2 regions of the Paenibacillus sp. OSY-SE genome follow, and region 1 is predicted to be linked to the other one. Evidence: riboswitches for the same ligand, from Rfam matches in the RefSeq annotation. Region 1 holds a riboswitch; the other holds the start of a gene.
What was found. Region 1 has a riboswitch for cobalamin ahead of nrdI (class Ib ribonucleoside-diphosphate reductase assembly flavoprotein NrdI). Riboswitches for the same ligand answer to the same signal wherever they lie in the genome.
Positions count from the first base shown of each region.

Region 2: linked by a shared signal. The riboswitch ahead of A372_RS0104715 (cobalt-precorrin-8 methylmutase) and the one ahead of nrdI (class Ib ribonucleoside-diphosphate reductase assembly flavoprotein NrdI) in region 1 are both predicted to bind cobalamin.

Region 1 is NZ_ALKF01000200.1:91,192-95,473, reverse strand. Features, by position in the region: gene nrdE (class 1b ribonucleoside-diphosphate reductase subunit alpha) at 1-1,303, opposite strand, end outside; gene nrdI (class Ib ribonucleoside-diphosphate reductase assembly flavoprotein NrdI) at 1,275-1,655, opposite strand; cobalamin riboswitch at 1,828-2,026, opposite strand; gene A372_RS38035 (hypothetical protein) at 2,320-2,922, opposite strand; gene fadH (2,4-dienoyl-CoA reductase) at 3,303-4,067, opposite strand; gene A372_RS0126420 (carbohydrate ABC transporter permease) at 4,245-4,282, opposite strand, start outside.
Region 2 is NZ_ALKF01000148.1:30,985-35,266, forward strand. Features, by position in the region: gene A372_RS0104700 (decarboxylating cobalt-precorrin-6B (C(15))-methyltransferase) at 1-132, opposite strand, end outside; gene A372_RS0104705 (cobalt-precorrin-7 (C(5))-methyltransferase) at 122-727, opposite strand; gene cbiD (cobalt-precorrin-5B (C(1))-methyltransferase CbiD) at 724-1,845, opposite strand; gene A372_RS0104715 (cobalt-precorrin-8 methylmutase) at 1,860-2,492, opposite strand; cobalamin riboswitch at 2,667-2,838, opposite strand; gene A372_RS0104720 (methyl-accepting chemotaxis protein) at 3,027-3,947, opposite strand.

The sequences.
Region 1 (4,282 bases):
CGGTTAGCGCATCCATCGAACGATGAACCGTCTCTTTCATCCGCTTGTTCTGCATCACGTTAACGATGTTAAGTGAGCCCAGGTTACAAGAAATATCGCGATTGATTACATCCTCTTCACCGTAATCATTGATCGAGGATACTTCACTTAACTGCGCAATCTCACTGCACAGGTTGGAAAATTTAACACGCCCAATTTCTTTCAGCGCATGATATTCATTGGCGTTATCGACAAACATCAGGTATGGGTAACCGGATTCCATCTGGATTTGTGCAATTTTAATGATAAGGTCTCGGGCAACAACTCGTTTTTTGCGGACATTCGGGTTGTTGACGAGCTCATCATACATGGCTGTGATATCCATATCGTCCATATGCATGCCGTACTCTTTATATACCGTATGCGGGTAGAAGAGATACATATCTTTATCTTTCTCTACCAATTCGAAAAATTTATTAGGAGCTACGACGCCAAGCGACAGCGTTTTGATACGAATTTTCTCATCGCTGTTAATCTTTTTCGTATCCAAAAACTCATGAATGTCGGCATGGAAAATGTTTAAGTAAACGACCCCGCTGCCATCGCGTTGACCCAATTGATTCGCATAGGAGAAGCAATCTTCAAACAATTTCATTACCGGCAGCACACCGCTCGCTTTGCCGTCCAAGCCTTTGATCTGTTCGTCAGCTGCGCGGATTTTGCTCAAGCTCAAGCTTACGCCGCCGCCAATTTTACTTAATTGCAAGGCAGAATTAATGGCGAATCCGATCGAGTTCATCGAATCGTCGATCTCCAGCAAGAAGCAGCTTACCAATTCACCGCGCCGCTTCTTCCCTGCATTCAGGAAGGTCGGCGTTGCTGGCTGGTATTCCTGCGAAATGAAGAGCTCCGCGTATTCCATCGCCTTCTTCATGTCACCATTGCCCAAGAAGAGGGAGACGACCGCAATGCGATCTTCGTACCGCTCTAAAAACTTCGTTCCGTCATTCGTCTTCATAGCGTAGTTGTTGTAGAACTTAAAAGCGCTCATAAACGAAGGAAATCTGAACTTCTTCTGATACACCATCTCGTACAACTTCTTGACTTCAGCAAAACTATATTTATCGAACAGCTCCTGTTCGTAGTAGTCATGCTCAATGAGATAATCGATTTTCTCTCTCAAATCGTGAAAGAAGACCGTGTTTTGATTCACATAATCGACAAAATAACTTCTAGCCGCCTCACGGTCTTTTTCAAACTGATACTTTCCATCTTTTAACACCATAATTTCATTGTTAAGCTGAATCCAATTTGATAGTTGCATCGACAATTTCGTTTACCTCCTGTTTAAAACGCTCCACATCTTTATTGGTACCGCTCAGTTCGAATTTCATTAATACGGGAACTGAGTACATTTCGGAAATACGGTCCGCTGCCCTTCCATAAAGTTCGCCCCAATTCATATTACCACTGGAGACCACCCCTTGCAGCATGTCGCCATTATTCTCCAAAAATTTCAAAGTCGATTGAGGCGCTTGTCCGAATCCAGTCGAATATGTAATTAAGACGAATGGTTCTTCGACAGTCAGCCCGTCTGCGACTTGAATACACTCCAGATCAAGCTTATTGACGAAGCGCTTCACGTTTCCGGTCTTTGAGTCAAACACGATACGCATCAGTGACCCTCCATTGCTAGAAGCATTGCAAACATGATTCTGTGATTTTTTCCATAGAAAAAGCCCACCTAATCTGGTAGATGAGCTTAAAACGACAACAAAAAAGTACAGCGCTTGTTGCTTCACCAAGCACTCTGCAGCGTGTCGTTTCCACTTCTCATCCCCCGAAGATGCGAAACCAAGTAAATAGGCAGGTCTCCTGACTTGTGTGTCATCCTACTGTGGGCCCTTCCCATATCAGCGACTCTCAGAGATCCATAATACAGTGGCAATGCCCATCTCGTCCACACTTACAGTTGCGGGGACAGCTCCGGAATTGCACCGGATTCCCTATTAAGTCGAACTCGACACCTTATTTACTCTATGATATTCAGTTAAATAATCCATATTTAGTATGTACTCTCTTAAACAGACACTAAATATAGGCTCTTATCGTAGCATACACATTTTTCTGCGAAGAAGCAAGATATTTGACATAAAAAACAAGCTGACGAAATTCAATTGGGCCATTCAATTTCTTTCTCTTTCGCACGAAAAAAAGCAGGACGTCGTCGCATAATCGCCCTGCTTCAGCAGCATGAAAGTCTATTCGATTTTCCAGGTTGCTATATCAATCTGACACCGAAATAATAATAATCGGTCGCGAAAATACAACTTCTTTATGTTATGGCATATAGTTGATCACCATCTTGGATACCTGCTTCTCCCAAGAATCGGCACCTGACAACTCGACCTTCACATAATTTGTGCCCGCTGGCAGTAAGGTTTGGGGAGAATACATTTTTTTGTACCATTGACTTCCCGTATAAACGCCCGGTGTGCTCACATGAACGACTTTCGTCCAGTTCTGATTGTCGGAAGAGGTGTAGAATGCCCCGCCATCCCAGACACTGAAATGGTATACGGTCGCACTAAAATTGATTATATTCTGAAGATTATAAACAAAGCTTTGTGTTGTGCCATCGGTACGCTTTACCCGTGACGTATCTCCATTGAAATAAAAACGATTGGATGAATCCAATGCCAATCCGCTTGTATGGGAGCTAGTCTTGGACCAGTCATCCAGATCATCAGTCAACGTTTGATTCGGAGGATCATCTGCAGAACCATTTTGTCCGACATAGGTTACTACGCTCTTGGGCGCTATTATAGCCCGAAATTTCCCACTGTTCGAAGGAATAGAAGGTCCCTGCCCTGCACCCCTTGATTCACCATTGCCTGCTTCAGATAGTCTTTCAGGAACACCTGGATGTTCGTAGAATTCCATTCACTGGAATCCCAAGACAGGAAAGTCATCGAATTGGGTTCGTTGGCTAAGGATACACCGTAAAGGTCGATACCGAACTGCTGGTTGTATTCCTTGATAAACTTGGACATGAGAAGAGCAAAATCACCATAATTTTCGGATTTGAGATACCCGCCATTGGTTGTGGAATTGTTGGTCTTCATCCATGCAGGCGGGCTTCAACTGCTTGCAATTAGCTTATGAACTCCTCTGGCCTCGGCCTGCTGCATGACCCACACCTAATCAGGTCTGCCATTGAAATCATATTGACCTGGTGGGGATTAAATGCCGGGAATATAGCGCCCCTGAAGATGGCCATTTGTATCCGTAAGCATCTTTTTGTAATAACCGGTATTAGCCAGTTATATAAACGTTTGGTGCAGCGATTGCCCTCCATCCAACGTCAAGCACGCGCCGTTCATATACGCTGCATCCGGCGAGAGCAGAAAAGCGGCAAGCCCCGCAATCTCTTCCGGTGTGCCCAAGCGTCCTAGCGGTACGCTGTCAAGCATGCGCCGTCCGGCTTCCTCGGATGGAACGAGCTTATCTGCGCCACCGGTGCGCTCGATTAAGCCAGGTGCGATGGCGTTGACTCGGATGCCATAGCGGCGTCCCCATTCCACCGCAAGCGTGCGCGTCATGGCGAGCACACCCGCTTTGGCGCTAGCCGAGTGAATAACCCCCGGTCCGGCATCCCACGCATATGTGGCCACCATGTTGACAATGCTGCCCGGAATGCCCTCGGCAATCCAATACTTTCCGACCGCTTGGCTGCAATAGAACGTCCCGTTCAACACAATGTTGATGACCGCATTCCAGCCATTGATTGACAAATCCTCTGCTGGACATAGAAAATTGCCTGCTGCATTGTTAATGAGCGCGTCGATTCGTCCGAAGGCAGCCACTGCTTCGTCCACCATACGCTGTACATCTGCCGGCTGACGCACATCCATTTGTACGGTAAGCACCTGTCCTGCGAATGTTTCTATTTCGCCTTTTGCCGCCTCCAGCTTCTCTGCCGATCGTCCTGTTATGACGACCCATGCGCCCTCCTGTGCCATACGCGCAGCCATCGCCTTGCCCATACCGCTGGAACCGCCCGTGATGATAACCGACTTCCCCTTCATTTCCCCGCCTCGCTTTCACTATTTTGCTCACTCGGATTGTCATACAGCGACATGATGCTCGAAAGGCCACCGAAATAACGATTCCGATGGCCTTCTGTTCCGAGTCTATTATTCTATTGTATTTACAGTTTAACATAAAGATTCGCGAATTTCTTCCTTTTTCTTACTCCCGTTCCATTATCCCTTTAAGCTGCCTTCCGCTACGCCTTCGATAA
Region 2 (4,282 bases), on a different contig from region 1:
GCTTCCCGTGCCGGCGCCAACGTCGAGAAAACGGCGGCTCGTGTCGTCCAGCGCTAATTTGTCAATGGATACGGCACGGACCTCCGCCTTGGTCATGGGCGTCTTGCCGCGAATAAAGGCTTCATCCCTCATCCAAAATCACCACCACATTCATGTCATATCGAGCCGCAACTTGCTCCGGCTTCAATCGGTGCAGCCGTTCATCGGGATAGCTGAGATTTTCTCCGATAACGAGCGTTTTGTGGAGCTTCCGCCGCAGAATTTCCTGGGCGATTTCCGCCGGTCCAAGCTTACTGTCCGTGACCATCGCCACTTTCGGGTGCGCGAGCAGAAAGTCGAAATCAGGCTGTTTTCCGTGACTGCTCGTCATGTACAGGTCGTTCATGGCAATGCCGCAGCGGCTGCACAAATATTGGATTGAGCTGATCCCGGGAACAATCTGAAGCTGTTCCGGCGGGAACTTCTGCAACGCCCAATTTCCGATGCCATATATTAACGGGTCTCCGGAAGCGAGCAGCACGATGTCCTGACCGATCCTTTCCAGCAAAAATGCTTCCAGCTCCGAGAGCTGCGTGGGCAGAAGCTTGCGTTCGGCCGGGTTGCCCTGCGGGATTTCGCCCAGCTGCCGCTTCGAGCCGACAATCACATCTGCCTTCTGAATGAGTAAAGCGCCCGCACCTGTCATCAGCTCCGGGCTTCCCGGGCCAATTCCGACAATATGAATCATCGCCATGCCTCCCTGATGGTTGAGATGTCGCAAGTGGAAGCCAGCATTCCCCGTTCGGTTGAAAACGTGATGACGTCGATATCCACAATCGGTTTGCTGTATTTCAAAAACTCTTCTGCCCGTTGCTTCACTTTGTTCGTAATGGTCTGCAAAACCTCGCTATACCCTTCCGCGACCATAATTTCTCCGGCGGCTTCCGTCGTGGTGCAGGCCGCAATTCGCTGGAGCAAGGGAAGAGGCGCGCCGGCAAGCGCCAGATTCGCCACCAAAATTTCTGCCCGTGCATCGGCATCTTTGCTGTGCGTTGTGAAAATACCGGCGGACACTTTAATTAATTTGCCTAAATGGCCTACCATCAGCACGTGTTCAAACGCGAGGCGCTGTGTTTCTTTGAGCATGTAGCCGACGAAATTGCTCATGGAGACCACATATTTGCCGTCAATGCCAAGCTGCTCTTCCACGAAGCGCTCCCCGTAATTCCCGGGAACCAGAATCACTTTCCGGAAACCCTGCGCTTTTTTCATTTCGAGTTCGATGGACAGCGACTGCTTCCACCCCTCCTCGGACATCGGAGTTACGATTCCGGTCGTTCCCAAAATGGAAATCCCGCCGATAATCCCCAGGCGGCTGTTCATGGTGCGCTCCGCGCGCTCTTCGCCTTCCGGCGCGAAAATGATGATATCCGCCCCTCGATCGGGGCCGATCTCTTCCCGCACGGCCGCAGTAATCATTCGGCGCGGCACCGGATTGATGGCCGCTTCCCCGACCGGGACCGCAATGCCCTTTTGCGTCACGCGCCCGACGCCTTGCCCGCCGTCGATTCTGATGTCCCCGTTCGCATTCAAGGTGACCTGCGCAAAAATCCACATTCCATGCGTCGCATCGATATCATCGCCGCCGTCTTTTTGAACGGCGGCCGTTGCCGTATGCCGATCGAATTGCTGCTTGTCCACCGGAAGCTGCAAGCATGTTCCGTTCGGCGTGATTATCTTAACTTCGGCTATTTTCTCCTGCTTGATGATCATGGCCGCAGCCGCTTTGGCCGCCGCAGCCGCGCAAGTGCCTGTCGTATAGCCTTTGCGCAATTTTTTTCCCTCATAATACACGTAGTCTGCCATCGGGCCACCTCTTCTTACATCGCGTACAGCACGGCGTTCATGATGGCCGCCGCCAGATTGCTTCCGCCCTTCCGCCCGCGGGCAACGACCGCCGGAATGTCACTTTCATAGAGCGCTTCTTTCGATTCGGCCGCTCCGACAAATCCAACCGGCACACCGACGACGGCTTCTACATCCAATTCGCCGGCAGCCTCCATCTCTAAAATTTGATAGACGGCGGTAGGCGCATTGCCGATGACAAACAATTTCCGCCCTGCCTCTCTGGCAGCAAGCTGAATCCCGGCCATGGAGCGAGTGATGCCTTGCTGTTGGGCAACTTCCGCCGTTTGCGGCTCATTGACGTAGCAGCGGTAGCGGCAGCCGTATTGCTCCAGCAGCTTTTTATTCATGCCGCTCAGGGCCATATTCGTATCGGTAAAAATGATGCCGCCCTGCCGGATCGTTTCGCGTATTTTCGTCAAGGCATCATGCGTGAACACGAGATTATCCAAATAATCAAAATCCGCCGTCGTATGAATCGCCCGTTTCATGACCAGCTCCTCTTCACGATTGCGGAACGCATATTCAGGTCTTGTTTCCGTAATGATTTCCTGTATAATTTCAAAGCTTTTTTCTTCAATCCGCTTGGGATTTTTGATGTAATCCATCTTTCCCTCTCCTGTCCCGAGTTAACTTACAACCTCTAAAAAGGGAACAAAAAAACACGAAACCTAAAGGTCTCGTGTCCATACGAAGAAAAAGCAGTATCCAAGTATGTTATGAAATGAACACACTTGTGCCTGGGTTCTCTGCTATAGACAACTGTTCCCTTAGAAGTTGCTGCAAGGCTGAACAGAGGAGGTCTCCTGACTTGGCATCATTCTACTTTCCCGCCTTCCCGGCAATGGTTCCAGTGACATCAATGGGATTTCGTCCGCTTCACAGTAGCTAGGGCCTGTAGAGGAATCGCACCTCTTTCCCTGATCTCCGCTCAGTTTTCTATTCAATTTTTATCAGGTTGAATTTTCTGTAATTGAATTGCGTGAATCTCTATGATGAATCATAGCTTGATTGATATAGCGCCGCCTGTGACGGAACTCATTGCACGTCGATTTGCCGGACAACAAAAAGAGCGTTTCAAGCCTGCTGACGGGCTAAAACGCTCTTTTTGATTTCTTTGTGATATGAATGTCCAACCCTCGTTACATCATTAAACTCAATGTTTTCGCCTGCGCATCCAGATTACCCGCTGCTTTGCCGATGTTGGCAAACTCCTCAGTGGCTTGCTTAATTTGATGCTGACATTCGACGATTGCGTCCCGGGAGTTCTTCGTCCCCCCGCCGACATGTCCTACCTTATCGGCGATTCCCTCGATGGCGGCTTGGACTTCCTTGGCCGCCTCTTGGACATGCTCCGCCAGCTTCCGTACCTCGGCGGCAACCACCTGAAACCCTAGGCCATGCTCCCCGGCATGGGCCGCCTCAATCGCCGCGTTCAGGCCCAGCAGGTGGGTTTGTGAGGCAAAATCCTGGATCATCTGAACAATTCCTTTGATGGACTTGTATTCATCTTCCAATTGCCGCAGGAGGGTTAAGTTTTCTTCACTGTCAGTCACCGCGCGCTGAATGGCTGCCGCAACCTGCTGGTTGCGCTCCACGCCTTCTTCCGTCCGCTTCAGCAACTCTTCCGCCATCAGCCGCAGCTCGTCCTTCATTCGGGAGGCGGCGTTTTCCCTTGGCGTGATGTCGGTCGCCACCTTCAAGACAGCCACTGTGTGGCCGGTATCATCCAGAACCGGCATATACGTTGCTTCAAGCCACACCAGGTCCCCATTTTTCGCTACCCGGGCGATTTTCTGTTGAAATTTTATACCGTTCCGCAAATTCTCCCAAAACGTATCATACTCCGAACTGCCGACAAACTGTTGCGTGCAAAACATCCGATGGTGCTTGCCGACAAGTTCTGACGCCGTATACCCCATCGTCTGAGCAAATAGATTGTTCGCCCAAAGAACTTCACCCTGGATGTTAAACTCGATCATGGCGAGCGACTGCTCCAATGCGGCCAGCACCGCTTTCTCCTCCAGCACTTGTGTACTTTTCTGCCTCATGCCACTATTCATTCATGCACATCTCCCTTTTTTCATGCCATTGCAGCAGGCAGGCGTGCCATCCATACCTGCTTGCCCCCGGTTCGATTACGACCTCTGTATCCCTGCCCATGAGATGGCGCAGCCGCTGGCTGATGGCTAAGCCTCAGTCCGGCACCTCGATCTTTGCACATTGTTGAATGATCAGCTTGTGTCATGTGGACATACTGCGAATAAGATCTACCAATTTTTATGTAAATAATCCTCTATCTTTATGAATTGGTATTACTTTCATCCCATTTTCTAAGCTGATGTTCAATATGCTTCAGGACTTTTTTATTATATAACATAGATCTCACCACCTTTGA